One region of the Chryseobacterium sp. TQ-BC-N36 genome, then DNA from elsewhere that is predicted to be linked to it. Evidence: riboswitches for the same ligand, from Rfam matches in the RefSeq annotation. Region 1 holds a riboswitch; each other region holds the start of a gene.
What was found. Region 1 has a riboswitch for S-adenosylmethionine ahead of AC3FI7_RS15175 (TonB-dependent receptor plug domain-containing protein). Riboswitches for the same ligand answer to the same signal wherever they lie in the genome.

Region 1 (10,555 bases):
AGTAAATTTATTATACCTCAACATATCCAGAACTCCTACTCCCGGAAAGGCTACTCTCGCAAGGTCCGGCCTCATTGTCATTGTTGCTCCTACCAGCAATCCTCCGTTTGACCTTCCTGAAAGTGCCATATATTGTTTTGAAGTATAGCCTTTATTTTGAAGGTACTCTCCGGCTGCGATAAAGTCTTCAAAAACATTTTTCTTCTGCTGTTTTGTTCCTGCATCGTGCCATTTCTTACCATATTCTCCTCCTCCACGGATGTTTGGAACAGCATAAATACCACCATTTTCCATCCAGATAGCGTTGACTACAGAGAATGACGGCTGAAGGCTGATGTTGAAACCTCCATAAGAGTAAAGAATAGTAGGATTTTTACCGTCCAGTTTAGTTCCTTTCTTATAGTTGATCATCATAGGAACTTTTGTACCATCTTTTGAAGTATAGAATACCTGTTCCGAAACATAATCATCCGGGTTAAACTTCACTTTTGGTTTCTGATAAACTTCAGATTTTCCTGAATCTACATTGAATTTATAAGTAGTTCCCGGGGTAATATAATTACTGAAAGAGTAATAAACATCTTTCTCTTTCTCTTTTCCTCCGAATCCTGAGATATTTCCTTTACCGGGTAGTGTAATTTCTCTGACCAGTTTTCCTGTCTTATCAAATTGTTTCACCTGGTCTATCGCATCAATCATATAGGTTGCAAAGAAATACCCTCCACCAGAAGAAATCCCCAATACATTTTCAGTCTGCGGAATCACATCCTTCCATGTGGCAGGAGCTGGATTGCTTATCGTTGTTTTTACAAGACGCATATTAGGAGCATCTTTATCAGTAAAAATAAAGAGATCATCTCCCTGTGTATCAACAATACTGGCATTGATATCAAACCCATTGACAATCTGCACAAAGTCTCCTCCTTTTTTAAGGTCTTTGATATACAATTCATTTCCGTTTGTAGCATTAGCCGCAGAAATGATAAGGTATCTCTGATCTTCAGAAACTCCGGCGCTTAGATACCTTCTTGGTGTTTTATCTCCTCCGAAAATCAATTGATCTTCAGATTGTTTTGTACCCAGTTTATGGAAGTATACTTTATGCTTATCCGTCATTCCGGAAAGTACAGTTCCTTCTTTCGGTTTGTCATAGCTTGAATAATAGAATCCTTCATCCCCCTGCCATGAAATCCCACTGAATTTTACATCCACGATTGTCTCATCGATCTGTTTTTTGGTAATTGCATCAATGATAATGATCTTATTCCAGTCACTTCCTCCTTCAGAAATAGAATACGCTGCAAGATTTCCTTTTTTGTTGAATGACAGATTGGAAAGAGAAGTAGTTCCTTTTTCTGAAAATTTATTAGGATCTAAAAACACTTCCGTTGCATTGGTTTTGTTATGGGTTCTGTATAACACAGACTGAGCCTGCAAACCATCATTTTTATAATAATAGGTATAGTCTCCTTCCTTGAAAGGTGCTGAAATTTTCTCGTAATTCCAGATGTCTTTCAACTGGCTTTTAATTTTATCCCTGAACGGAATTTTAGAAAGATAATTCTGGCTGTAGGCAACTTCTTCATCTACCCATTTTTTTGTAGCTTCAGAATCATTTTCCAGATCTCTGAAAGGATCAGAAACGGCAGTTCCGAAATAGGTATCTGTCTGGCTTCCTTTTAATGCTTTAGGATAATTCATTTTCTGAGAATAAAAAGATGCTGAAAATAACACTCCAGCAGTTAACAATATAGGTTTAAAATTCATACTGATCGGTTTTTCTCAAAAATACGTAAAGTATGTGAAATAAAAAAAGTCCCTTTAAATCGGGACTTTCTATTCTTTATAAGCATGGCTTCAGTTATTCATTTGCTCCGAAACTTTCAAAGTAGAAATCGGTAAGGTTGGAAACAATTTCATCCGGACTGCCATTCCAATAATATATTTTACCGCCTTCCTTCAGCTCATATAGATTAAAATTCTGATCGGTGATTACTGTTTTATCAGCATTTTTAAAATCCTGAGCTGCCTGAATCAAATATTTTTTCAGATCTTCAGCCTTTACTTTCTTCATATCTCCTTTAGGTCCGGATGTCAGCTTTGCCGGTACCTGAAAGCTTACGGTATAGCTTATTTCTGCAATTTTTTCCCCTTCGAGATATTCATTAGGAACAACTTTTACATTTTTAACGGTCAATTTTCCATTCTTAAAATTCCCGAACATGGCAATGAAATAGTCTTCCGCTTCTTTTTTACATGCTGAAGCAGTCGCTTTAGGAAAAGCAGAAAGGAAATTCTCAACACTGCCGTTTATCATTTCCTGTGAAGTTTCTTTAAAATCTACCTGATATGCATTCTGCCCTTCTACAGTAGGTTTTAAATAATCATTCAGCTTATTCAATGCTGTTTCATCATTATTGACGAAAGTTCCGAAGAACAGTTCAAACGCTTCTTTAGGTTTCTTAACCTCAGTCTGAGCACTGAGAAGCTGTCCCATCACAGTAAGAAGCAACACTAAAATAATTCTGTAGTTTTTCATAGTTTATATTGTATTTAGTATTTGAAAAAACACAGCCCCTGAAAAATCAGAGGCTGTGTTTTATTTATTTCGATTGTTAGTAATTTTCTTCTTCCCCCTTCATCTTTTCTGCATTTTCTGCCATGATTACGGCATCAATCATTTCAGAAATATCTCCATTCATATAAGCATCAAGGTTATACATGGACTTATTGATTCTGTGGTCTGTCACTCTACCTTGCGGATAGTTGTATGTTTTAATTTTTGCTGAACGGTCTCCTGTAGATACCATTGTTTTTCTCTGAGCGGCAATATCTCCCTGAACTTCCTGAAGTTTGATGTCATATAGTTTAGCACGAAGCATTTCCATTGCCAGTTCGCGGTTAGCCAGCTGAGAACGAGCCTGCTGACACACTACTACAAGTCCTGAAGGCTTGTGGGTAAGCTGAACTTTCGTTTCAACCTTGTTTACGTTCTGCCCTCCGGCACCACCTGAACGTGAAGTCTGCATTTCAATATCTGCAGGATTAATCTCTACATCCACTTCTTCAGCTTCCGGTAAAACCGCTACCGTAATTGCAGAAGTATGTACTCTTCCCTGAGATTCCGTTTCAGGGACACGCTGTACACGGTGAACGCCGGATTCGAACTTCATGATCCCATAAACGCCCTCACCTTCTACCTTCATGATCAATTCCTTATACCCTTTTGCCGCTTCATTAGAGTCTGTTACTTCATGTCTCCATCCTTTTGCCTTGAAATACATGGTATACATTCTGTAGATATCTTCCACGAAAATAGCAGCTTCATCACCACCTGTTCCCGCACGTAATTCTACGATAACGTTTTTGTCATCAGCAGGATCTTTAGGGATCAGCAATACTTTCAGCTCTTCTTCCAGTCCCGGGATTTTAGCCTGGGCTTCCAGCTTTTCTTCTTTAGCAAGATCTACCAGATCTCTGTCTGAACCATCTGCGATGATTTCTTCAGATTCTGCTATACTATCTAAAGCACCTTTGTACTGATCGTAAACTCTTACAATTTTCCCCAAATCACTATATTCTTTGTTCAAAGAAGAATATCTTTTTTGGTCTGAAATGACATCAGGCTGTATAATAAGGTCTGCCACCTCATTATATCTTTGTTTTATAGCTTCTAATTTTGGAATTAATGATTTAGACATTGTAGAAATTTTGTGGGTGCAAAGATAAGAATTATTAATTCAAAATTAAAATTCCGAATCAGCATAAATTTTTGAGCATTAGGGGGAAAGGAGATGAAACGGCAAAAAGGCTGAATATCCAATTTGTTAATTCCCCTTTCTGCATCATTAGGATTGAGTCTGAGATCCTTTAGAAAGTCTTCTGTCAATCAGATATAAAATAATTCCTACTGCGATAATTCCCAGTCCGATCAGGCTTTCTTTAGGATTATGAATGAATGTAAAATAAAGAATATACATACTGAACAACAGAAAAACTGCCGGAAAAATGTGGAAAGCATTCGACTTAAAGATTTTTCTGTCTTTTTTCTTCAGAAAGAATACGGTAGAAATAGCCAAGCTTGCAAAAAGCTGTAAAATAAAGGCTGTATAGACAAAAATTTCTTTAAAACTTCCGGTTAGAATAATAATAGCTGCAATGACGGCATGGGCGAAAATAGCTCTTACCGGAATTCTCTTTGCATTGCCCACTGACAATGGTTTCCAAATGGATGTATGTTTTGCAAAAGCCTGTGTTAATCTTGATCCTACCCACAGATAACCACTGATGGTTGCAATAAGCTGCAGAGCAATAAAAATATTGACGATCTTTCCAAAAGCAGGTCCCAGCATGTTGACAGCCGCTTCTCCCATCACATCTTCTTTTCCTGCCAATTGACTTACAGGAGCATGTTTCAGCATAATATAATTCACCAGAATATAGCTTACCGTCACAAAAACAGTTCCTATAATCAAGGATTTTGGAAGGTTTCTCTGAACTTCTTTTATCTCTCCTGCAATATAAGATGCAGAGTTCCAGCCTGTATAGGAATAGGTGACAAATACCAGCGATGTAGCAAATGCCGGAAGCATAATCTCATTCTTCCAGCTGTCACTGAAATTCAGGCTGTTGCCGATTTGTGGTGAATCTGCAAGCCCAACTCCCAGAATAATCAGGATAACAATAAAAGCTATTTTAATGAAAGTGAAAAAGTTATGAAACCGGCTGGATGTTTTCAGGCTGAATGATAATGTAACTGCAACCAGAAAAATGGCAGCAATCGCAAAACTGTTTCCGAAAGAATAATCGAATACAGAAAGATATTTTGACATAGCCAAGGCTGCCAAAGCTACAGGAGAAGAAAATCCTATGATCAGCGAAATCCAGCTTATAAGGTACCCAAACAACGGATGATAAGTTTCTTTAAGATAGATAAAATCACCTCCGTTTCCTTTAAAATGTGAGCCCAATTCAGCATAGCAAAAAGCCCCGAACAGAGCAAGGACTCCTCCAATGATCCATAGCAGGAAAATACTGTAGGTATTGGTAATATCGGATAGCTGAAACCCCAGGGTGGTAAAAATCCCTGTCCCGATCATATTGGAAACAACAATAGCTGTGGCTGTTTTCCAGCCTATCTGATGTGAGGTGGTACTCATTTAATGATTAAAAATTAAAATTAAGTCTTCCGAAGAAATAATTCCCCAGCGTTCCCATCTGAACCGGCGCATATTTAAATACTCCATAATATGAATTTTCATAAATCTGACGATCCGGGAAAACATCGAATACATTATTGGCTCCTATCGTAAAATTGATACTCTTAGTGATATTATAACCAACACTGATATCTGTAACTACCTTTGGTGAGAATTCCTGCACTCCTCCAAATGGATAGCCGTCTCTTATTACTTTACCAAAATAGGTATTTCTCACGAGAAAATTAAACTTCCCGATTCCATAATTTAGCCCTAATGAAGCTTTTGTTTTGGGAGACAGTGTTTCAATGATATTGATCTGATCCGGTCCAAAAAATTCATTCTGAGGGGTTCCCAGGTTTTCCGGAAAATGGAAATCTGTGATTTTCGTTTCTGTATAGTTTCCGGCAAGATTGATATTTAATTTTCCATTGCCAAGAATCCAGTCATAGGTTACTACGACATCTACTCCTTTCGTTTCGGTATCAATAGCATTGGCAAAGAATCTTCCGCTTTCTACCTCATTTCCCTGTCCTACTACTGCTGGATCTGACAATCTTGGATCTGTTATATTTCCAGTAATAACGATTCTGTCTTTTACTTTAATGATATATCCATCTACGGTTATCAACAGTCCTTTTACAGGGTTTAAAGTAAATCCGGCACTTCCGTTTACAGAGGTTTCCTGCTTAAGTTTATCAAATCCAAGAATTTCAGCGGCTTTGCTGTCATTACTAAAAATTCCTTTTGTAACAATCTTCTCGCCGGAAGTAGAAATATCCGCATAAGAGTTATTAAAATACTGCTGTTGAAGGGAAGGAGCCCTAAATCCTGTTCCCACTGCTGCTCTTACTGCATAATTTTTTATAAACTCATATCGTACAGCCAGTTTTCCATTCAGAGTATTTCCGAAATCTGAATAATTTTCAAATCTCGCAGCAGCATCAATATTCAGTTTTTTATCCAGATCATAAGAAACATCTGCATATACAGCTGTAGAATGCCTGTCTTTTTTCAATGCATTGTTTGGAGAAAACCCAATAAAGGATTGAGATCCACCTGCACCCAACACCGTTGCTCCTTCAGTGGCAATGTTTCCATTGATGTCATATTGGGAATAAGAAGCTTCATCACCGGCTTTGATCTGGTATTGTTCAAACCTGAATTCTCCTCCGAATGCGATGTTGAAACGGCTTATATTTTTGGAAACATCGAGGTTAACCGTATTTTGAAGAAAGCTGTGCGCGCCGGCGTAAAAACGTGTGGGTGATTTTGCCCCAAGTGAAGCATTATTGGTATTGTTTACATTATAATTGAAAGTATTACTTCCAAAGGTATTGCTAAGATCAAAAAGCCAGTCATTGGCATTATATTTTGCTCCCACAGCATAAGAAACATCATAGATCTGAGATGCCAGTGTGGGCTGAAAACCATTCGGGTAAATGGATGAAACGACATTAGATGTTTCGCTCGGAAGCCTTCTGAAACCAAAACCTCTTCCTTCTTTGATGCTGAAACCTCCGAAAGAATACAGTTTGAAGTTATCGTTGAAAGGATATTCCGAATTGAAAAATAACTGCCCCTGTCTGATCTGGGCATCCCCGATCTGAAAATTAAAATCGTCGCGGGTCAATCCTCTTTTTTGAATTTCTGCATCATCCGCAGCTCTGGCCGCATCGGGATCATCTGCAAATGCATAAGCAAAATTATTCTCAAAAATATCCAGGTCATGATTTTGTGTTCTTGTTGTCTTTCCTCTGTGGCTTAACTGCAGTGAAAGGTTAATATAACCGTCTTTCTTTCCTAATGAAGTTCCGTAGTTGGCTCCTGCCTGATAAGTATCACCATCGTTTCTTCCGCTTAATCCGTAAGTAAGGCTTGCCGAAGCTCCGACATTTTTCTTAAGAATAATATTGATCACCCCTGCAATGGCATCAGATCCATATTGTGCAGCAGCTCCATCTCTTAGAACTTCTATTCTGTCAATTGCAATCACGGGAATAGTACTTAGGTCTGTTCCTACAGATCCATTCCCTACTGTATTCTGGTAGTTTACCAAAGAAGTAGAATGTCTTCTTTTTCCGTTAAGCAAAACCAAGACCTGATCAGGTCCCATGCCTCTCAGGGTTACGGGATCAATATGCTCTGTACCATCTGAAGCAGACTGCCTCACGGCATTAAACGATGGAATCACATAATTCAGAAGATCCTGAGCTGTCATCTGTGGAGCGCTTCTCTGGATTTTGTCAATATTAATCACATCTACCGGAACTGGTGTCTCCAGCTTTGTTCTTTTGACATTACGGTTTCCAACGATGACAATATCCTCAATCTGTTTTCCTTTCTCCTCGCTCTCCTGAGCAGCCACCAAAATTACTCCAAGCAGCAATACGGCTGTACTTAATTTTTTCATTTTTTTGCCAATTAATCATTTACTCCAACGGATTCTTCCGCAGACACACAAGACTTCAAGAAATGGAATTCATATAGAGTATTGATCTCACTTATCTCCCCCTTTGGGTTGGAATTAGCACCTTTACACTTCTGGAACCGTGCAGGTTGCTAAGGTTTCACGGGGCCAAATCCCTCCACCTTTCTTGATAAATCTACCGCAAAAGTAGACTATTTTTTTGAACTTACAAAAAAAGACAAATCTGCTGATCCGCAAATTTGCCTTTTTACTGTATTGTATTTATTTTATAGAATAATCATCTTTTGAATTACCATTCCTGTGTCTGATTTCAGCTGTACCAGATAGGTTCCTGCCGGATAATTGATTTTCACTTCGCGGATGCCATTTTCCTTTTCCAGTTTGAATGAACTCAACCTTTTACCAGTCATATCAAAAATGGAAATCTCTCCGTTTTTTGCTTGGTTGTAAATTAATTTAGCTGCCCCGTTCCGAATCGGATTATCTGCAATCAGAAGAGATAGCTTGTTAGCGGCATTGGTACCCGCTGTTGATAAAGCACCTGCATAATTACCGAAGATTCTGAACTCTCCCGGCTGCAGAGTGATTGGTGTTATTATAGAAACCACATTCAAAATACTGTCATCCATCAGATTCTGCCATTGACCCGTGTAAGGAAAATAAGGAATAACATTTTGTACAGAAGTAGCATAATTGGCCAATACCACTATATTTTTTATCCCTGTGGTAATAGCTGTATCATATAAATAAATCCTGGTGATCAGTCCGTTTGGATCATTTGCAAGATTATTGGATTCTATGCTGTAAGTTTTGGTTTTGAAAATCTGATGAGCATTTCTGATCGCGATAATTTTAGCCCATGTATCATACACAGCCTTTCTGTTCACATTGGTATCATATCCTAAAGTGAATGCAACAGGTTTTTCATCCGTTCTGCAACTACTGTTGATGGAGCCGTCCGCACATCTGTTGATGCTGAATTCATAACCTAATTCTCCAAACTGCCAGATCATTTTAGGCCCCGGAATGGTAAAGAAGGTTGCACCGAAAGTTTTCATTCTGTCAAGAGCTGTATTCAGGTTTTTAACATCATAACTTCCATTTACTGCACCGTAGGCAAGATTTTTAAACATCAGTCTTTCCTCATCATGGCTTTCTCCATAGCCTACAGCACTCATATTCGTAAAGCCGTGAAGGCTGTGATTCATACGATCGTAGTTGCTGTTCTCCTTATATCCCATCGTATTCTGATTATAAGGGTCTGTCTGTTTATTCCAAAGCATAACACCTTTTCCTTCTGCTATTCTGTAGTTAGCCCATTGTTGTTCTTCTGCATCTGTTCCCAGATGTTCAAAGATCATGTAAGAATTTGGATCAATAGCCCATTGTCTGTCTGCATAGTGTTTCATAATATCCACTCTGTCCTGCTGATAAGCATTCGTACAGGCTTCATCATTTGCAGAGCAGCTTTGAGTGAATCCTTTGGTTAAATCCCAGCGGAATCCGTCTATGTGATATTCAGTAAGCCATTGCTGAAGACATCTTTCAACGTAATATTGCGTTGAAGGACTGGTATGGTTAAAATCATTGAATACATTGTATGAATGCTTTGGAACCTGATTAAAGTAAGGATTATCCGGGGCTACATCGCCATAGCCATCACCATCCGGATCTATGTTCCAGAGCCTTACTAAAGGTGAACGTCCTGTAGCGTGGTTGAATGCCACATCGAGAATCACCGCAATCCCGTTCTGATGGCAGAGGTCTACAAATTCTTTGAATTTTTCAGGAGTTCCATAAGCTTTGTCCAATGCATAATGGAAAGAAGTATTATATCCCCATGAAAGGTTTCCGTCAAATTCCATGATGGGAAGCAGTTCTATCGCATTGATTTTTAAATTCTTTAAATAAGAAATTTTATTGATTAATGACTGCCAGTTCTTTTCCTGAGTAAAGTCTCTCAATAATAATTCATAGACAACCAGATTTTCTTTGGCGGGTCTTTGAAAATTGGCAACCTGCCAGTTATAAGCAGTCTGCCCTGTTTTAAATGTTGAAACTTCAAAACCCTGTCCGGCAGGAAATGCAGGCAAGTTCGGGTAGGTAGCAGCAGAAATCCACTGATCATCATAAGAAGATAAAATTTGTGGTGAATAAGGGTCTGCTACTTTTCTCAGATCATTTGTCCTGTATTGGAAGGTGTAGAGCTGCTGAGGAGTCAAACCAATCAGTTCAATCCAGTACAGATCAGGATTAGCTGTATCTCTTTTCATTAAATACGTATCATTCACCATCCAGTTATTGAAGCTTCCGATGACATGGACAAAGTTTTTACCAGGAGCATATAAGGCCAGTCCTACTTTGGTCTGATCTGTCGGATGATAGTTGATTCCCTGTCTGATCCAGTTGGGTATTGCTTCAGAAACTACGTTTCTCGGGACTTGTAAAATAAATGTTGCAGCCTTAGAATTGGATCCCTGTGTGGCAACCAGCTCCATATTGGTATCCTGAGTAACGGTATAACTGTAGGAATAAGATTGTGAAGGCGTTGTTGCAGCATTGATAACAGTTCCGTTGGCTTTCAACTGAAATGTTGCGTTGACGTTGGTTGTCGCGGTGATATTGATAGAATTCCCTACCGGAACAGAGGTCAGGCTATTTGCCAGAGGATTGGTAAGGCTTAAGCTTAAAGTACCCACATTGACAAAAATATCAGGAGAAGTCTGATGTGATCCTGTTTTATCTTTTAATAAAAACCCAAACCTGCCGATTCCTGTTCTCCCAAAGAAAGCAGTTGGAGTAAAAGTAAGTGAATAGCTGTCTGTTGCAGCATTATAATTCAGCTTATTCAAATCGTTGGAACTGTTCCAGCTTCCATTGGTAGGACAATCCTGACTGTTCTGATAATTGGTATCAAACGACCAGC
Region 2 (10,555 bases), 800 kb from region 1:
CAATGAAGCGATAGGGCTTATCAAAAAAGCTCAGGACCCTTATGCCAGTGTAATGAAGGAAGACCTTACAAGGATTAATAAGCTTCTTGATGAAATAATTAAATAACAAAAATAATAATATGACGATATAGCAGTCCCTGTGATAATGATAATTATTCATGCAAAGGATAATCGTTAATTTGGTACGTCGCTAGATTGGTAAAATAAAATGTATTATGGAAAACTTTGATAACCCAAATATAGAAAACCCAAGCTCTATAAATCTGAATAAACAAGAAGAGCCGTTTCATTCGAGAATCGATATGATTGAGCTCCGTACAAGTTTGGAGAAAGTAAAATCAGAAATTGGAAAAGTGATCGTAGGACAGGAGAAAATGATAGAACATCTTTTGGCAGCATTACTTTCAAACGGACATGTTCTTATCGAGGGAGTTCCCGGTGTGGCCAAAACGATAACAGCAAAATTATTGGCTAAAACCATTGATGTTGGTTTCAGCAGAATTCAGTTTACACCGGATCTTATGCCTTCTGATATCCTTGGAACATCTGTATTTAATGTGAAAAACTCAGAATTTGAATTTAAAAAAGGACCTGTCTTCTCCAATTTCATCCTGATTGATGAGATCAACCGATCGCCTGCAAAAACGCAGTCTGCATTGTTTGAGGTGATGGAAGAAAGGCAGATCACAATGGATGGGATACGGTATACTATGGAAGAACCTTTTCTTGTTATAGCAACACAGAACCCTATAGAACATGAAGGTACGTACAGGCTTCCGGAGGCACAGCTAGACCGTTTTCTATTTAAGATCAATGTAGGATATCCTAATCTTGAACAGGAAATAGAGATTATTAAAAATCAGCATGAAAGTAAAAAAGAAGATAAAACGGAAGGGATCAGCCGCGTTATCACAGCTGAACAATTGAAAAACTATCAACATCTGGTTAAAGAGATTATAGTGGAAGCCCAGCTGATGGAATATATTGCTAAAATTATCATCAATACAAGAGAAAACCAGTTTTTATATTTGGGAGCTTCCCCGCGGGCTTCCCTGGCACTTCTTACTGCCGCAAAGGCATTTGCAGCTATCAGAGGAAGAGATTTTGTGACTCCTGAAGATATTAAAGAGGCAAGTTATGCTGTGTTGAGACACAGAGTAATTGTATCTCCTGAAAGAGAAATGGAAGGTCTTACTGCAGATGAAATTATCCGTCAGATTTTAGAAGGAATAGAGATTCCCAGGTAGATAATAGTTGGCAGGTAGCAGGTGATAGTGGTGAATGTTTAATAGTTACAAAATTATCATATATGGCAAATTTTAAAGAGCTTTTAGTTTGGCAGAAATCGATTGACTTTGTTACTGAAATCTATAGAATTACTGAAGCATTTCCCAAAACCGAAATCTATGGATTAATATCACAAATCAAACGAGCCGCCATTTCTATACCCTCCAATATTGCAGAAGAAAACTCAAGAAGAAGTAAACCTGATTATCTGCAATTTTTAAAAATATCAAGAGGTAGTTGTGCAGAAGTAGAAACACAATTAATTATTTCAAAAAATCTCGGTTTTTTAATGAAGATGATTATTTGAAACTAAATCAGGAGATTATAGATATATCTAAAATGTTGAATGGACTCATTTATTCTCTACAATAATAATGAATATAAAAAAGCTAATAAACGACCACCTAAAACCTTTCATCTGCAACCTGCAACCTAACCAATGAAAAACTTATACATCAATACCCGTTTCTTTTTTACGCTCATCGGAGTAGGGATACTGTATGTTCTGGCATTTTTCTTTCCGGTGCTGATGTGGGTAGCCCATATTGCGCTGTTGATTTCTTTTCTGGCAGCAATGGTAGATTTTCTGTTGCTTTTTAATCAAAAGAATGCCTTACAGGTGCAAAGAATTTTGCCGGAAAAATTGTCCAATGGGGATGAGAATTTTGTAAAAATTGACATCAAAAATAATTACAGCTTTACCCTATCTACTAGGATTATTGATGAAATTCCGTTCCAGTTTCAGAAAAGAGATTTTCTGATTAAAAAACAGATTGCTTCAGGAGCAAATACATTTTTTCAGTATTCATTAGAGCCTAAAGAAAGGGGAGAATATCATTTTGGAGGTTTGAATGTTTACGCATCATCACCATTGGGATTCATCTCAAAAAGATTTATTTTCCAGAAAGATGCCATGCTGCCTTCTTATCCGTCTTTCATTCATCTCAGAAAATATGAGCTGATGGCCATTCAGAGTGAGTTTTTATTAGGTGGAATCAAGAGAGTCAGAAAACTGGGACACACCATGGAGTTTGAGCAGATCAAAGAATATGTTCCCGGAGATGATATCAGAACGATCAACTGGAAAGCAACATCAAAAACAAACCGCCTGATGGTTAATCAGTTTCAGGATGAAAAATCACAGCGCATCTTTATGCTGATAGACAAAGGAAGGACGATGAAAATGCCTTTCAATGGATTAAGCCTGCTGGATTATTCCATTAATGCAACCATGGCATTGTCTCATATCATTTTGAGAAAAGGAGACAGAGCCGGAATGATGACTTTTTCTAAAAAAGCTGAAAATAAAATTGCTGCTGATAATAAATCCGGACAATTGAAAAAAATCTCAGAAGCACTCTATAATATTAAAACTGATTTCTTTGAAAGCGACTTCAACCGCTTGTACCAGGATGTAAAATATTCTATCAATCAAAGAAGTTTAATTTTGCTTTTCACGAATTTTGAAACCCTGGACGGACTGAACCGCCAGCTGAAGTATCTTCGCGGAATTGCGAAAAACCATTTGCTGGTAGTTGTATTCTTCAAAAATTCTGAACTGCAGACGCTGATCAACAAAAATCCTGAAAATATGCAGGAAATCTATGATGAGATTATTAGTGAAAAATTCGAATTTGAAAAGAAACTGATCATCCAGGAACTTCGTAAATATGGGATCTATACCGTATATACACTTCCTGAGAATTTGAATATCGATGTTATCAATAAATATCTGGAGATAAAAGCGAGAGGAATTTTATAACTTTGCAGAAGCAATAAGCAATACAAAATGAAAATTACACTTAACAGAATAAACGACGATTTTTTATTTGAATGTACCAATGCTCAAGGAAATTCAATTCTTTTGGATAATACTTCCCAGCCGGGAGCAAAAGGAGTTTCTCCAATGGAAAGTGTACTGATGGCAGTGGCTGGATGCAGCGGAATTGATGTAGTTTCTATTTTAAAGAAGCAGCGTCAGGAAATCAAAAGTTTTCAGGCAGAGGTAGAAGGAGAAAGAGTACAGGTAGAAGATGCGAAACCTTTTAAATCCATTAATGTTAAATTTCTTTTGGAAGGAGAAATTGATCCTAAAAAGGCACTAAAAGCTGCGGAGCTTTCTTTTGAAAAATACTGTTCTGTATCAAAAACTTTAGAACCGAATGTAGAAATCGGATATGAGGTATATGTGAACGGAGAAAAAATTTAATCTCTCATTAAAAAAAATAGAAAAGCCGGATGATTCATCCGGCTTTTCTATTGCCTATTACTAATTACTCATTCTCATCTAGAAGGTAAGTCTTGGTTTTATAAGTTTCGCCACAGTGGCAGTCCATCCTGTCTGGTGAGAAGCCCCTACACCCCGGCCGTTATCTCCATGAAAATATTCAAAGAATGTGATATAATCCCTGAAATGTTTATCATAATTGAACTTCGGATTACCTCCATTGAAGGCCCGCTGCCCATGCTCATCTTTTAAGAATATCGAACAGAGTCTTTTGCTGATATTCTGAGCCACTTCATCAAGATTTTTTTTATCACCGCTTCCCGTTGGAAGTTCTACTTTCAGGCTGTTTCCATAATAATAGTGGAAACGCTGCAAGCTTTCTACAATCAGAAAGTTAATAGGAAACCAGATAGGGCCTCGCCAGTTGCTGTTTCCGCCAAACATCCGGCTGTCACTTTCTGCTGGCGTATAGTACACTATATTTTCAGTTCCATGTACTGAGAATATAAAGGGATTTTCCTCATATACCTTAGACATGGCCCGGATTCCGTAAGTACTTAAAAATTCTTTTTCGTCAAGCATTCTGGTCAGAACTTTAGTAAGCCTGTTTTTGCGGAGGATACTCATCAGATGTTTTCTTCCGTGGCCTTCCTCATCCCAGTGGGAAACAAGTTTCGTGAGCTCCGGTTTATTTTTTAAGATCCATTCCATTCTGCTTCTGAAATTAGGCATCTTTTCCAATAAACGGTGGTCTACAATCTCAACGGCAAACATGGGGATCAAACCTACAATACTTCTTAATCTCAAAGAAACGCTGTCTCCGTTTCCAAGCTGAAGCACATCATAGAAAAATCCGTCCTCCTCATTCCAAAGACCCTTTGTTCCTTCACCGAGATTTTCCATAGCTTCAGCGATGTAAAGATAATGCTCAAAAAACTTGATCGCCATATCTTCATATACCTGATAATATTGAGCAAGTTCCATTGCAATGCGCATCATATTCAATGCATACATGGCCATCCAGCTTGTTCCGTCAGCCTGTTCAAGATGTTGGCCATCCTTTAATTCTATATTTCGGTCAAAAGCACCGATATTATCAAGGCCAAGGAAGCCCCCGCCAAAGATATTTTTGCCGTTTTTGTCTTTTCGGTTTACCCACCATGTGAAATTAAGAAGCAGTTTCTGGAATACTTTCTCTAAGAATAATAAATCCGGTTTTCCATTATTTTTTTCATCAATTTTAAAAACACGGAAGCATGACCAGGCATGCACAGGCGGATTTACATCACTCATATTCCACTCATAGGCAGGAAGCTGTCCGTTAGGATGCATATACCATTCTTTGGTAAGCAATAAAAGCTGTCCCTTAGCAAATTCAGCATCAATGATAGAAAAAGGAACACAGTGAAATGCCAGATCCCACGTCGCATACCATGGATATTCCCATTTGTCAGGCATGGAAATAATATCCTTGTTGTGGAGATGATTCCATTCCGTATTTCTTACATATTCGTTGAAGTTTCTTGGAGCTTCAAAGTTAGGATCTCCTTTTAGCCATTTTCCAATATTGTAATGATAGAATTGTTTATTCCAGAGAAGCCCGGCAAAAGCCTGTCTCTGAACATTTCTTTCATCTTCACTGACGGTATCATTCTGAATTTCGCTATAAAACTCTTCAGCTTCGGCTTGCCTTACACTAAAAATAGTATCAAAATTTTCAAAAGGTTCATCTTTTTCCTCAGGACATAGTCTGAATTCAAAAACTTTTGATTCCCCTGAACCCACAGTTTCATCTATAAGGAAAGAGGCTTTTGTTCCTTTTTTTTCAGGATTTATGGTGTTCGTTTGATGGGTAATAAAATTATTTATCCCATCTTTGAAATAGGTGTTTTCAACAACGGGAGCTCCATAAAGCTTTGAAGTATTCGTCTCATTATCACAAAATGCAGTTTCTGCATTTGTATTTCTGGAATAAAGCTTTTTGATTGAAATACTGTCATGGACTATAGTAATGCTTCCGTCATGGGAAGCACTCAGCTCTGCCTTGTAGGTATTATATCCCCATTTCCAGTTATTTCTGAACCATACAGTAGGAGCCACCACTATAGGGGCATCATGCTGGCTTCGGTTGCAGATCGTTACTCTGGCCAGAATATCATTGTGATCGGCCTTACAGTATTCAATGAAAATATCGAAATACTCATCATTATCAAAAATACCGGTATCGAAAAGCTCATATTCAGGTTCTTTTTTGCCGCGTTTTCCATTCTCAATAAGAATATCATCATACGGAAACTCATTGATCGGATATTTGTAAACCATCTTCATATAGCTATGAGTAGGTGTATTATCCAGATAATAAAAGATTTCTTTGATGTCTTCCCCATGATTTCCCTGAGGATTGCTCAAACCAAAGAATCGTTCTTTTACCATTTTATCTTTCTTGTTCCAGAACGAAAAGGCAAAACATAAAAGCTGCTTTACATCAGAAATTCCGGCAATACCTTCTTCACCCCAGCGGTAAGCATAGCTTTCAGCATTATTATGATTGGTAAAATTCCAGGCATTCCCGTTCGGGCTATAATCTTCGCGTACATTTCCCCACTGCCGGTTGCTTACATAAGGTCCCCAGTTTTTCCATTTGGTATCTTGTAATCTTTCTTTTTCGGCGGTCATATCTCATCATTTTTCCATACGAAGTTAGTTTTTTTGACAGGTAATTCCAATTTTTTTCATCTGAATAATTATTAATATGGGCTTGAAATACTTGTATTTAAGGGCTTTTTTAAATATTAAAATAATTTTTTTTTGAAATTGAAAGAAAAGAATTACCTTTGCACCATTCGTTCATTCAAATATTGAAAATGTTATCAAGAAAGGTTGAGGGATTAGACCCTATGAAACCTTAGCAACCCTTTGCGCAAGCAAAGAAGGTGCTACGTTCTACCAAAAATAATTTTGGACAGATAACTCACTGAAGTTCTTTTCAGCCATTTCCTGTGGCATTTTCAATTGTATTAAACATAATAGAATTGAAAACAGAACTAAACTATATTAATCTTACGTATCAAACTTATTCCCAAAAGGAATACAATATCTCATTAAGCTATCAGCTTTTTGGGAAAGATCTGTTTACAGCGCCCGTCATTTTAATCAATCATGCTCTTACCGGAAACTCAAATGTGTCCGGAGAAAAAGGCTGGTGGAAGCAGCTGGTAGGAGAAAATCAGATTGTTGATACCGATCAATATACTGTTCTGTGTTTCAACATACCCGGAAACGGTTATGACAATTTTTTAATTGAAGACTATGAAGACTTTACCCCTTCAGATATCGCTGCGATATTCCTGAAAGGGCTTGAAGCTTTACAGATCAAAAAACTATATGCCATTATCGGAGGCTCTCTGGGAGGAGGAATTGCCTGGGAAATGCTTGCCCAGCAGCCGGATCTCGCAGAGATATTTATTCCCATTGCCTGCGATTACAGAACGCACGATTGGCTTCACTCACAATGTCTGGTTCAGAAATTCTTATTAAATGATAAAGAAGAACCATTACAGAAAGCGAGAATTCATGCCATGTTGTGTTACAGAACACCGCAGTCACTCAATGACAGATTTCAAAACCAATATAACCAGGAAAAACAGCGCCTGGAATCAGAAGACTGGCTGATTTATCATGGTAATGCTCTAAACGAAAGGTTTAGTTTAAAAGCTTATAAACTGATGAATCATCTCCTGATGAATATAAATGCTGATGAAACAGCACTGGAGAACATACAGGCACGAATGCGCATGATCTCCGTAGATTCAGACTTATTTTTCCCGGCTTCTGAAATCCGGATGTGTTTTGAAAACTTAAAAGAGAAAAATAAGGATGTTTCTTATCACGAGATCCAATCTATACACGGGCATGATGCCTTCCTAATGGAATATCAACAATTAAATAATATCATAAAAAACATTTTACAGGAAAAATGAAAAATGCTAACGAAATAAAATTTTTGAAGAACAGATCAATCGTCAAATTTGAAGGAGAAGATTTCCTGGGAGAAATAGGGATTGACGGACGAATTTTTAAAGCGCTTACCTTAGCGCGTATCAGTGTAGGAGTAATTTCTCAACAGGCCATCGAAAACGGAATTTCTATTCTGGTTCACGAAAACGATGCCGAAAAGGCAGTGGCTTGTCTTATTGATGAATTTGAAGCAGAAAGAAAGTCAGGAAAAGTTTCCCAGATCTATAGTATCAATAATGTTTCTGTGATCGGTTTTGTAGCAGAAGATTTTAATAAAGTCTTTGCTGAACTGGCAAGAAATAATGTTTTTCCGTTGCTGTTAAACCAGATAGCAGGCGAAAACAGAGTTAATATCGTAGTGACTTCTTCGCAGGATGAGAAAACAAGAAATATTATAGAATCTGAAATTTTCAAAAAGCCCAAGACGGTTCATCTGGCCATCATTGGTCACGGAAATGTAGGAAAAACCCTGATAGAGCAAGTACTTGAATCTGCTGAAGAAATTAAAAAACGTAAAAAAATAGACCTTAAAGTAGTTGCGGTAGCCAATTCAAAGAAAATTGCCTTCAACAAAAAGGGGTTTGATGCCAATTGGGGGGATGAGGTTTTGACAGCGCAACATCCGTCCAACGTTGAAGAATTAATCAATTTCTCCAACGAAAACCAACTTGAGAATCTAATCGTTGTGGATAATACGGCAAGCAAGGATTTTGTAAAAAACTATCATGCTTTAGCAGAAAACGGATTCGATCTTGTTTCTTCCAACAAGATTTTCAATACTCTTCCGATAGAGGAGTACAGAAAACTAAGATATACGTTGAACAAAAATAACAGACGTTATCTGTATGAAACCAATGTAGGTGCAGGATTACCATTAATTGACACCATCAAATTATTACATCTTTCAGGAGAAAATATAACCAGAATTAAAGGCGTATTCTCCGGAACGCTAAGTTATGTTTTCAATAATTTTTCTTTAAGGAACGATAAATTTTCAACCATCATTAATGAAGCTCTGGAAAAAGGATACACAGAACCAGATCCGAGAGAAGATTTATCAGGAAATGATGTTGCAAGAAAATTACTGATCCTGGCGAGAGAATTAGACTTGATCAACGAGTTCGGAGATATCAATATTCAGAATCTGGTTCCGGAAACCTTATTGGAGGTTTCAAAATCAGAATTCCTTTCCAGACTGGAAGAACTGGACGAAGAATACCAGAAAATAAAAGAAAATCAGGAACCTGACCATGTATTGAGATACGTGGGTGATTTACATGGTGATCTGCAGAAGGATAAAGGGGAACTGGATGTAAAATTGGTTTCTGTTCCTGCAACTTCTGCATTAGGACAGCTGAAAGGTTCAGATTCAATCTTTGAAATCTATACAGAAAGCTACGGAGAAAATCCGATCGTGATTATGGGAGCCGGAGCCGGAGCAAAGGTAACGGCCAGAGGAGTATTTGGGGATATTTTAAGAGTAAGTGAAACGAAATAATATTTAATGTAACAATCTACCAATTTAGCAGCGTAACAATTACTGTAATTGTCATTCTTGGCATGGAAAGAATATTATTGTTAAACTGTTAGATTGATACATTGGTAAATTGACAAATTAAAACTATATGGAAAATTTTGAAACATCAGCAATAAGAACCCAGACTGAAAGAACTCAGTTTGACGAGCATTCTACGCCGCTATATCTTACCTCCAGTTTTATATTTCAGGATGCGGAAGATATGAGAGCAAGCTTTGCAGAAGAAAAACCTAAAAATTTATACAGCCGTTTCTCCAATCCAAATGTAACAGAATTTACAGATAAGATCGCTAAAATGGAAGGGGCAGAAGCAGGATATGCCTTTGCGACAGGAATGGCAGCCATCTATTCTACATTTGCAGCTTTGTTAAATGCGGGTGATCATATCGTAAGCTGTCAGTCTGTATTCGGGTCGACACACACCTTGTTCACCAAATATTTCCCAAAATGGAATATTGAAACTTCTTATTTCAAAGCAGAAGATGCAGCGAATGTTGAACAATATATCAAACCTAATACAAAGATCTTATACCTTGAAACCCCTACCAATCCGGCTATTGAAATTCTGGATCTTGAGTTTTTCGGTCAGATCGCCAAAAAACATAATCTTATATTTGTTGTAGATAACTGTTTTGCAACACCTTATCTTCAGCAGCCAATCAAATATGGTGCAGATATTGTTGTACACTCAGCAACAAAGCTGATTGACGGTCAGGGAAGGGTATTAGGAGGAATAGCTGTAGGAAAAGAAGATCTGATCAGAGAAATTTATCTTTTTGCAAGAAATACAGGACCTGCATTGTCTCCTTTTAATGCATGGGTATTATCAAAAAGTTTTGAAACACTGGCTATCCGTGTAGAAAAACACTGCGAAAATGCATTGAAGGTAGCTGAGTTCTTAGAAAGTCATCCGAATGTAGAGCTCGTAAAATATCCATTTCTTAAATCCCACCCAAGTTATGAAGTCGCCAAAAAGCAGATGAAGCTTGGAGGAAATATCGTAGCCTTTGAAATAAAAGGCGGAATAGAAGGCGGAAGAGCCTTTTTAGATAAGATACAGATGTGTTCACTGTCTGCCAACTTAGGTGATACAAGAACGATCGTTACGCATCCGGCATCCACTACACACTCCAAGCTTTCAGACGAAGAAAGAAATGAAGTAGGGATTACAGCAGGATTGGTGCGCTGCTCAGTAGGTTTGGAAAATGTAGAGGATATCATTGCGGACCTTAAGCAGGCGTTGGATTAATTCAATAGAAACAGAATTTAATCAAACATTTAAAAATGAAAAATTCAGAACAATTATATAAAGCTCTATCCGAAAGAATTTTAATTCTTGACGGTGCCATGGGAACGATGCTTCAGAGGTATAAGTTTGAAGAAGAAGATTACCGCGGAGAGCGTTTCAAGGATTGGGAACATCCGGTAAAAGGAAACAATGACCTGCTTTCTCTGACACAGCCTCAGGCCATTGAAGAAGTTCACAA
Region 3 (10,555 bases), 660 kb from region 1:
TAACTGGGAGGCTCAGGGACTGAACTCTGAAAACTTCATTATGTTCAACCTTACTGAAAGGTTACAGATCATCGGAGGTACATGGTACGGAGGTGAAATGAAGAAAGGAATGTTTGCCATGATGAACTATTACCTGCCGTTAAAAGGTATGGCCTCAATGCACTGTTCTGCAAACGTAGGAGAAAAAGGTGATGTGGCTTTATTCTTTGGCCTTTCAGGAACTGGTAAAACTACCTTATCAGCAGATCCTAAGAGGTATCTTATCGGTGATGATGAGCATGGATGGGATAATAACGGAGTATTCAACTATGAAGGGGGATGTTATGCCAAAGTAATTGACTTATCGGAAGAAAAGGAACCGGATATTTTCAGGGCTATCAAGAGAGATGCACTTCTTGAAAACGTTGTGGTAAACAATGGAGTAGCTGATTACACAGATGGATCAATCACAGAAAATACAAGGGTTTCTTATCCAATCTATCATATCAATAAAATTGTATTGCCTTCTAAAGCAGGTCATGCTAAGAAGATTGTTTATCTTTCAGCAGATGCATTCGGTGTACTTCCTCCGGTTTCTATCCTGAACGAAGATCAGGCTCAATACCACTTCCTTTGCGGATATACATCAAAATTAGCCGGAACAGAAAGAGGAATTACGGAGCCGGAACCTTCTTTCTCACCTGCATTTGGTGAAGCATTCCTTACACTGCACCCAACAATGTATTCTAAAACACTGATTGGTAAAATGCAAGAACATGGTGCTAAAGCCTATCTGGTGAACACTGGTTGGAATGGTACCGGGAAAAGAATTTCTCTAAAAGATACGAGAGCAATCATCGATGCAATCATTGACGGTTCTATTGAAAACGCTCCTAAAACTCAGGTTCCGATCATGAACCTGGAAATTCCTACTGAATTACCTAATGTTTCTACGGGGATCTTAGATCCAAGAGATACATATGAAAATGCTTCAGAATGGGAAGAAAAAGCAAAAGATCTTGCTTCAAGATACATCAAAAATTTTGAGCAGTACTGTGATACTGAAGAAGGTAAGAAGTTAGTTGCTTCGGGGCCTCAGTTACAGGAACAGACTATCTAATAGTTATCAATAAGCATAAAAAGCCTCATCACTGATGGGGCTTTCTTTTATTAATATTTTTTACAGTTCTTAATCAACTCATTCTGTTCATCCAGTTTTAGGACTGTTGATTTGATTGATGCTTCAGTTAGATGTTTTATGATCATAAAATGTTTTGAAGAAAAATAGGATTCTTCATTCAATATTTTATCCAGATATTTTGGAGTGGTAAATGTCAGCCAATATTTTTCTTTATTGGAAAGTTCAATAGTGACTTCTATCGCATCAGATTCGGTATTCTCTATTTCATCATCAATATGGATGGATACAATTTTCGGCTCTTTCTCCAAGCTGAAATAAAACTTAGGATACCATCTGAGTTTTCCTTCATCATTACAGATTTTTATATTTCTCGGATTTGTTTCCTCAATAACATAAGATTTTCTCTTTGTTAATTGATTGGAGTAGTTTCCAATAGCATTACAGTAAATTTGATCCTTTATCTTCATTAATTATTTTATAACCATAAACATCTGTGAGAGCCTGTGCAATCCAGGAGCAAATAAAAAAATGTAAATTATTTTAAACTTAGTAAAGCTAATCGATATCCAGCCATCCCAAAGCCGGATAAAACAGCATCACTATTTGCCGCTGTTACAGATTTCTGCCTGAACTCTTCTCTTTTGTAGATATTGCTGATGTGAACCTCAACCTTGGGTTTTCTGATATTTTTTAAACAGTCTGCAATCGCATACGAATAATGAGTATAAGCCCCAGGATTGATCACAACTGCATCAAAGTCATCTTCCTGAAGTCTGTTGATAAGCTCTCCTTCAATATTTGACTGGTAATATTTTAATTCATAAGAGGTAAACTCGGATCTTAAAACTTCCAAATAGCTTTCCATGGAGACGTTACCATAGATTTCCGGTTCTCTTGTGCCTAACAGATTGAGGTTAGGGCCATTGATGATCAAAACTTTCATACCATAAAATTAAAAACTTTTTTCCATTAAGTCTCAAAAAAAACTCTAGGGAATCTGCTTTTTTTTAATTGAATTATTGATAATGATATTTATCATGTTTAAGAAAATGATAATGTGCTTAACTCGTTAATGTCATGGAGTTTATTCAAAAATTAAGTTAATTTCTGAAAATTTATCATGAAAAATAAATAAGTCTACTTGTTTTGTAGACTAAAAGTTTTTAGCTTTGCAGACATATTTCGATCGGCTTATAAAGAAAGATGGAGGGAACTGACCCTGTGAAATCTTAACAACCTACCTGTGGAGGCAAGGTGTTACATTCAGCCTTTTAAGGGAAAATAAGCATTTGGTTTTCGTATTTATCGATGCCCTTTGCTGAATATTCGGCAAAGGGCTAAATTTTAATATATGATAAATAAAATTGATTATGATTAATAAAAATTCATTTAATTCTAAAGTGTGGATCCCTCCGGTTGCTGCATTTTTTCTTGGAATTGCCAGCGTACAGGCACAGAATTCCAGGCTGAAACAAGATAGTCTTCATGAAAAAGAAATTGATGAAGTAGTGGTGGTAGCCTACGGAAAAGCAAAAAGAAACAGCTATACCGGTTCTTTGGCTACGATTTCCAGCGATAAGATCAATAACAGACCTGTAACCAATATTACCAAAGCATTAGAAGGGCAGGTTGCAGGAATTCAGACGACAAGTGCATCGGGCCAGCCAGGAGCCGTTTCTACCATACGGATCAGAGGAATTGGCTCAATAAGCGCTTCCAGTGATCCTTTATATGTAGTGGATGGGATTCCTTTTGACGGTAACCTGAATTCTATAAGCCCAAGCGATATAGAATCTATCAGTGTGCTGAAAGATGCTACAGCAAGTGCTTTGTATGGTTCAAGAGGAGCAAACGGGATTATCATTATTACTACAAAATCTGGTAAAAAAGGAGAATCAAAAGTTAATTTTAACATCAGTCAGGGATTCTCCGGAAGAGCAGTAAAAGATTATCAACAGGTCAGTACGGATCAGTATTTCCAATTATACTGGGAGGCATTGAGAAACGGATATCAGTCTGGTAAAGTGAATGCTCAGCAAGCTGCTCAGATGGCTACTGACAATCTTGTTTCAACACTTGGTATCAATCCTTATGGAACGGCCTATCCAAAACCGGTAGGAACAGATGGAAAGCTATTGCCCGGCGCTTCACCACTCTGGAATGATGACTGGAGAGATATTTTACAGAGAGTGGCATCAAGAAATCAGGTAGATCTCGATATCAGCGGGGGAAGTGAGAAAAGTAACTACTTCTTTTCCCTTGGTTATCTGGATGACAAAGGGATGGCTATTGAATCTGGTTTTAAAAGGTATAATACCCGATTAAAGGTCAATTCTGAAGTTAAAAAATGGTTGAATGTTGGGGTAAACTTAAGCTATACTAACAGTATTCAGCAGGCGCCGACTTCCTCGGATTCAAAGGCCAGTAATATCATCAATGCGGCAAGATTCATTCCTTCATTCTATCCTTATTATGAAAGAAATGCAGATGGAGCTTATGTTTTGGGCGCAGATGGAAATCCGGTTTATGATTTTGGAAAATACAGGCCTACCAATGCTCTTCAGAATCAGAATGCCGCTGCGACCCTGCCATTAGATAAAAACGAAAATAAAGAAGATAACTTCTCAGGAAAAGGATTCATGGAATTTACTTTCCTGCCGGAACTCAAATTCAAAACGAGTTTTTCTGTTGATCTGGTGAATTATAACGGACATTATTATTCAAATCCACTGCTTGGACAAGGGGCTGAAATTGGGGGTTCGGTGACGAAAACGAATACCAGAACGCTTTCGTATACAACCAGTAATATTCTGACGTATGATAAAAAGTTTGGAAAAAATCACATTAATGCATTAGCAGGACATGAATTCTATAAGTACGATTATCAGACGATTTCCGGGACCAGAAGCCAATTTTCTCTGCCATACTATTATGAGCCGGACGCTGCTTCTCTGCTGGGAAGTTTCAGTGGAAACAGCAATAAATTAAGCCTGTTGAGTTTCCTGGGAAAAGTTGAATATGATTATAACAATACCTATTTCCTATCTGCATCAGGAAGGGCAGACAGCTCTTCAAGATTTGCGAAAGATAACAGATGGGGGAGATTCTGGTCAGTAGGAGGTTCATGGAAAATATCCAATGAAGAATTTGTTAAGAGCTTGAACGTCTTCAATCAGTTGACATTACGTGCCAGCTATGGAGGTCAGGGAAATGACAAATTGCTTAGACCTAACGGACAGCCGCTTTACTATGCATATCAGGAATTATATCGATTTATCAGCCTTGGCGGAGAGCCGGGCACAACGCTGGAAAAGACATTTACCAATAATGTGAAATGGGAAACCAATCTTAATTTAAATGTTGGATTGGAGTTCGCGATTCTGAATAACAGAATTAAAGGAAATATCGAATACTTCAAAAGAAAAAGCCAGGATCTTCTGTTCAATATGCCGGTGGCGCCATCGCTGGGAATCAGTGATTATCCTGCGAATATCGGAACAATTCAGAATACAGGGTTTGAATTTTCATTATTTACAACGCCAGTTAAAAATGATGATTTCCAGTGGAATGTAGATGTGAATCTGAGTACTTTAAATAATAAAGTGACCAAGTTACCCGGAGGTTCTTTGGTTGTAGGAACTAAGTTGCTGACAGTAGGAGGCTCAGTATATGATTTCTTTATTCCGGAATGGGTAGGAGTAGATCCGAGCAATGGAAAGCCTTTGTGGAAAACAGTTACTACCGATGCTAACGGGAATTCAGTGGAAGGAACTACTTCAGAATATTCTAAAGCAACAAAACTGCTACAAGGCTCTGCATTGCCTAAACTGACAGGGGGAATCAGTACCAGTATTACTTATAAGAATTTTGATTTTTCAGGATTACTGACATTCAAAATCGGCGGAAAAGTTTTAGATACCGATTATACCTCCATCATGCATAACGGAAGTTCGGGAGGACGAGCATGGAGTTCCGAAATACTGAACAGGTGGACGCCTGATAATCCTTACACAGATGTTCCTGCATTAAGTACAACAACGAATAACTGGACATCAACCTCTTCAAGATTCCTGTATTCCGGCACTTACGCAAGACTGAAAAATGTCAGTTTAGGATACACACTTCCTGAAGATTATTTTGAGAAAATTGGACTTAAAAAATTCAGAATTTATATCCAGGCAGAAAATCTTCTGACCTTCTATAAACATAAAGGAATGGATCCTGAACAGGCTTTGGATGGAACAACTTATTACAGATATCCTGCTATGAGAACGATCACTTTTGGTCTTCAGGCAACGCTTTAACCTTTTAAAATTGAAAAATGAAAAAATTAAAATACTTATCGTTTGTGTTCATTGGATTTTTGTCGCTGACAAGCTGTGAAAATGACCTGGACACAGCTCCGACTGATCAGGCCAACAGCGTGGAGGTTTTCAAAACCGCTGAAAGTGCTGAAACAGTAGTGAACGGTACCTGGGCAAAATTTAATAATGATGGGACAACGTATGCCAATATTGGGTATTCCACAGTGTTAAGAGCCAGCGATGCGATGGGAAGTGATGTGGCAGTATTGACGAATAAATACGGTTTTGCTTCTACTTATGCTTTTACAGAAATGGTGAATAATACAGCAAGCCGGCCGTTATTTATCTGGTCTCTGTTGTATTCCACTATCAATAATATGAATAATGTCATTACAAGAATTGATGGTACAGAAGGCAGCCAGGAGAAAAAAGACCAGGTAAAAGGACAGGCAAAGGCATTACGCGCCTTCTGTTATCTGAATCTGGCGAGTTTTTATCAGTTTAGTTACCTGAAAGACAAGTCAGCATTAACGGCTCCCATTTATACGGAGCCTTCAACAACCAGTACGGTAGGGAAGAAAAGAGCAAGTCTGGAAGAAATCTATACTTTGATTAAAAGTGATCTTGCCGATGCTGATAACCTGTTGAAAAATTATACAAGAAATAATAAAGATAAGATCAACCGTTCTGTAGTGAACGGACTTTTAGCAAGAACTTACCTGAATACGGGCGAGTGGAGTAAAGCTTCAGCATCAGCAAAAATTGCAAGGGAAGGTTTCCCGCTGATGGCTCCGGAAAAATATAAAGATGGCTTTAATGACATCAACAATGCAGAATGGATCTGGGGACATGCGCAGACCCAGGAACAGTCTGATGAAAGTTATGCCTTCCATTATCTGGATGTTTCTTCCTCAGGGAGCTATTATTACAGCTTTATGGCAGACCCTTATTTTAAGGACCTTTTTGATACCAATGATATCAGATACCAGTTATTTTCATGGGACGGACAGAAAGGTAGGGAAGGATTGCTGAGATATGCCAAGTTTAAATTCAAACCCACCCTTATTGCAGATATTGTGTATATGAGAGCTGCTGAAATGTACCTGATCGAAGCGGAAGCTGAAGCAAGAAGCGGAAATGTATCTCAGGCAGTAGCCGTATTGAACCAATTGAAATCAGCAAGAAATGCCAATATTTATAATGGCTCGTTATCACAAAATGCTGTGGTAGATGCAGTGTTGATCGAGAGAAGAAAAGAATTGTTTGGAGAAGGCTTCTCCCTTTCAGATATTATCAGAACGCAGGGAACAGTAGTGAGAAAACCGTTTGTGGATGCTGACGGCAAACCGGTAAAAGTTCAGGTCATTACACCAGACGGAACGGTAAAAACAGTAGATGGAAGAGGGCATTCTGTTCTTGATTTCCCGGATAAATCTGCTTTCACCCCAAACAGTACTTATTATTTATTCAGTATTCCGCAGAGAGAGTTTGAGAATAACCCGAATTTATGAGGTATAGTCCATAATTAGATTGATTTTTTTTAGCCACTGCTTTTGCGGTGGTTTTTTAATTAAAAAACCGTTGCTAAAAGAGCAACGGTTTTATTTTAAATTATTTTTTACTATTTAAGGATTACTTATATTCTGAGCTTCTGTAATAATCATACTTTTCCCTAGAAATCTTATAAGAGATGCAATTTTATATAAATCATAATCTATTATCTCTCGTTTTCCATCTAAAAAATTTTGCAAAAATTCCCAATCCTCAATTAAACTTCCCATTGTTAATTCTTTGGGATCCTTATATGGATCATATAATTCTTCATCAGTAATATTCCAATACAAGTCATTATTAAAAGTAAAAGAGGTTGAATCATTTAATTTTTCTAACTTATTAAGCAAAGCCTCAATAAGTTTTTTAATGTCTGCTTTTTTTAATTCGGGTTTATTATTTTCCATTGGATTATTAAATAATTGGTTAATCTCCCGCTTTTCGAAGGCCCCGACTTTGAAACATTATAAAGATATTGTTTTTAAATGTTCCGGATTTTGGGAAGATTACATAAGTATTATTTGTAATAAAATGTATAAACTTTATTTGGAAAGCTAATGTATACCGTGTCTGAAATTGGTTTTCCATCAATTTTTTTGAGATAGATCTTCTCATGAGAAGAGGGAGGAATCTCTCCAAAAGTAGAAGATCGAATACTTGTAGCAGCCATATCTTTACCTTTAAAAGAAATATATATAGAATAGTGGTTTTGTATATTGTAAAGAGTACTTAGACCTACTTCTACATAACTAACTTTACCATTTGCATCTATGATTTCATAATGCTTCTTATCTTTTTTTAAATTGTCAATTGATCGATAACTTTCAAAATTGGTGGATACACAGCTTGTAATTGTGCATAATGTAAAGAAAAAAAATATATATTTAATCATGATTATAATTTCTATATCATTAGAGTATTTGTTATCAATTTTGAATTCTGCACTATACAAATTAATAAATAATGAAAACTTATAATTCGGTTTTTGAACTTTGAAATGAATTATCCTGCAATTTACAAAAAATCTCTACCTTTGTAACAATGAATATCTTAAGATGGATACTGGCAATTTACTTTATGGCGTTATCACTAATGCCATGTGCTGACGTGTCTCATCCGCAGAATTCCGGAAACAAAATAGTTTCCCTGAGTGTTCAGGAAAATCATTCAAAAGAAAAAGGAGACATCTGTTCTCCGCTTTGTGCATGCAGCTGCTGTCAGATCACAGTTTCAGCATTTAAAATGGATCCATTACTGGAGATTCCTGAGCAGATTCCTGCTTACTTTTCAAAGAAGATCTTATTTCACAAAAACGACTTTGCTTACCAGGTTTATGACCCTATCTGGCAGCCTCCTAAAATTTAATTTTTATTGACTTTTAGAAAGCCTATGCTTTCTGATTTTAAACTGTGCTTGAAACTTTGCAATACCATTGCAGGGGTTTTCAGGATATTTTTGCTGCAGCATTATACGCTGTATGCATTCATCTTTCAATAAAAATTAAATACAAATCGTGTTAGATAAAATCATAAAATTCAGTATCAAAAACAAGATTGTCATTGGCTTAATGACTCTGGTGCTGATCATCTGGGGTACCTGGAGTGCCACCAGATTACCGATAGATGCTGTACCGGATATTACCAATAACCAGGTGCAGATTATTACTGTATGTCCTACATTGGCAGGGCAGGAAGTGGAACAGCTGGTTACCTTTCCTATTGAACAGAGCATTGCTAATGTTCCTGACATTCAGGAAACAAGAAGTATTTCAAGATTCGGTCTCTCTGTGATTACAGTCGTGTTCAAAGAAAATGTAGATGTGTACTTTGCCAGGCAGCTCATCAATGAACAGCTGAAAAATGCGGTGGAAGAAATCCCTAAAGGAGTAGGAACTCCTGAACTTGCTCCCGTGAGTACAGGTCTGGGAGAAGTCTATCAGTATATTCTTCACCCTAAAAAAGGAAGTGAAAAGAAATACAATGCCAAAGAACTCCGTACCATGCAGGACTGGATTGTCCGAAGACAGCTGAACGGAACGCCGGGAGTGGCGGAAATCAACAGTTTCGGAGGTGAATTAAAACAGTATGAAGTGGCTATTGATCCCAATCGTCTGAAAGCAATGGGAACCAGCATCACTGAAATATTTACAGCGCTTGAAAAAAACAATCAGAATACAGGAGGAGCTTATATTGATAAAAAGCCCAACGCTTATTTTATCCGTGGAATTGGTCTGGTAACTTCGCTTGAGGATATCAAAAACATTGCTGTTAAAAACGAAACAGGAAGCGTTCCAATCTTCATAAAAGATGTTGCCGATGTCCGTTTAGGCAGTGCTGTTCGTTACGGAGCATTAACGTATGACGGAAAAGTGGATGCGGTAGGTGGAGTTGTAATGATGCTTAAAGGAGCCAACAGTAATGAAGTAGTCAGCAATATCAAAGCAAAAATCCCAACCATTCAGAAATCTCTTCCTAATGATGTCGTTATAGAACCATTTCTGGATAGGACAGACCTTGTAGACAGGGCGATCAATACCGTAGAGAAAAACCTTATCGAAGGAGCCCTGATCGTTATTTTTGTTCTTGTTATTTTCTTAGGAAATCTGAGAGCAGGACTTATTGTAGCCTCTGCCATTCCGCTTTCCTTGTTGTTTGCTTTGGGAATGATGAACGTTTTCGGGGTAAGTGCCAATCTGATGAGCCTGGGAGCTATAGACTTCGGACTGATTGTAGATGGTGCGGTTATCATTGTGGAAGCCACATTACATCATTTAGGTGTAAGAAAATCTGTCCGTGCTTTGACACAGTCTGAAATGGATGAAGAAGTTTTCCTTTCTGCATCAAAGATCAGAAGCAGTGCCGCCTTCGGAGAAATCATCATCCTTATTGTCTACATCCCGATTCTTACCTTGGCTGGTGTAGAAGGAAAAATGTTTACCCCTATGGCCAAAACAGTAGGATTTGCCATTCTTGGTGCATTGATTTTATCGCTGACCTACATCCCAATGATGAGCGCCCTGTTTTTATCTAAGAAAATATCCCACAAAGAAACTTTCTCTGATAAAATGATGAACCGCCTTCAAAAGATATATCAGCCGTTATTGCAGAAAGCAATCAAAGTAAAATATGTGATTGTTTCCGCAACAGCTGTAGTCTTTCTTATCTCTGTTTTTATCTTTAAAAATATGGGTGGGGAGTTTATCCCACAGCTGCAGGAAGGAGATTTTGCTTTCCACTGTATTTTACCGCAGGGAAGCTCACTGAGCCAAAGTATAGAAACCTCCATGCAGGCCTCGAGGATTATCAAGCGGTTTGATGAGGTGAAAATGGTAGTTGGGAAAACCGGTTCCGCTGAAGTTCCTACTGACCCAATGCCACCTGAAGCCACAGATATGATCGTTGTATTGAAACCACAAAGCGAATGGAAAACCAAGAAATCCTATAACGAACTGGCCGATGAGATCAGTGAAAAGCTGGAAACAATCCCTGGAGTATTCTTTGAGAAGAACCAGCCTATTCAGATGCGTTTCAATGAGCTGATGACCGGGATCAGACAGGATGTTGCCGTAAAGATTTTTGGA

Region 2: another riboswitch for S-adenosylmethionine. It lies ahead of AC3FI7_RS18950 (alpha/beta fold hydrolase); the one in region 1 lies ahead of AC3FI7_RS15175 (TonB-dependent receptor plug domain-containing protein).
Region 3: another riboswitch for S-adenosylmethionine. It lies ahead of AC3FI7_RS18200 (SusC/RagA family TonB-linked outer membrane protein); the one in region 1 lies ahead of AC3FI7_RS15175 (TonB-dependent receptor plug domain-containing protein).

Annotation. Positions count from the first base shown of each region.
Region 1 covers NZ_CM178175.1:3,398,272-3,408,826, forward strand. Annotated here, with positions in the region: gene AC3FI7_RS15155 (prolyl oligopeptidase family serine peptidase) at 1-1,767, opposite strand, end outside; gene AC3FI7_RS15160 (hypothetical protein) at 1,862-2,539, opposite strand; gene prfA (peptide chain release factor 1) at 2,616-3,701, opposite strand; gene AC3FI7_RS15170 (APC family permease) at 3,849-5,159, opposite strand; gene AC3FI7_RS15175 (TonB-dependent receptor plug domain-containing protein) at 5,167-7,611, opposite strand; SAM riboswitch class I at 7,700-7,805, opposite strand; gene AC3FI7_RS15180 (alpha-amylase family glycosyl hydrolase) at 7,896-10,555, opposite strand, start outside.
Region 2 covers NZ_CM178175.1:4,202,158-4,212,712, forward strand. Annotated here, with positions in the region: gene AC3FI7_RS18920 (DUF4350 family protein) at 1-106, shown strand, start outside; gene AC3FI7_RS18925 (AAA family ATPase) at 216-1,247, shown strand; gene AC3FI7_RS18930 (four helix bundle protein) at 1,310-1,594, shown strand; gene AC3FI7_RS18935 (DUF58 domain-containing protein) at 1,727-3,049, shown strand; gene AC3FI7_RS18940 (OsmC family protein) at 3,077-3,496, shown strand; gene AC3FI7_RS18945 (MGH1-like glycoside hydrolase domain-containing protein) at 3,575-6,190, opposite strand; SAM riboswitch class I at 6,379-6,487, shown strand; gene AC3FI7_RS18950 (alpha/beta fold hydrolase) at 6,547-7,494, shown strand; gene AC3FI7_RS18955 (ACT domain-containing protein) at 7,491-9,029, shown strand; gene AC3FI7_RS18960 (O-succinylhomoserine sulfhydrylase) at 9,157-10,317, shown strand; gene AC3FI7_RS18965 (homocysteine S-methyltransferase family protein) at 10,353-10,555, shown strand, end outside.
Region 3 covers NZ_CM178175.1:4,057,720-4,068,274, forward strand. Annotated here, with positions in the region: gene pckA (phosphoenolpyruvate carboxykinase (ATP)) at 1-1,099, shown strand, start outside; gene AC3FI7_RS18190 (hypothetical protein) at 1,150-1,587, opposite strand; gene AC3FI7_RS18195 (type II 3-dehydroquinate dehydratase) at 1,656-2,063, opposite strand; SAM riboswitch class I at 2,309-2,408, shown strand; gene AC3FI7_RS18200 (SusC/RagA family TonB-linked outer membrane protein) at 2,491-5,424, shown strand; gene AC3FI7_RS18205 (RagB/SusD family nutrient uptake outer membrane protein) at 5,442-6,935, shown strand; gene AC3FI7_RS18210 (hypothetical protein) at 7,050-7,382, opposite strand; gene AC3FI7_RS18215 (hypothetical protein) at 7,493-7,867, opposite strand; gene AC3FI7_RS18220 (DUF6660 family protein) at 8,017-8,340, shown strand; gene AC3FI7_RS18225 (CusA/CzcA family heavy metal efflux RND transporter) at 8,489-10,555, shown strand, end outside.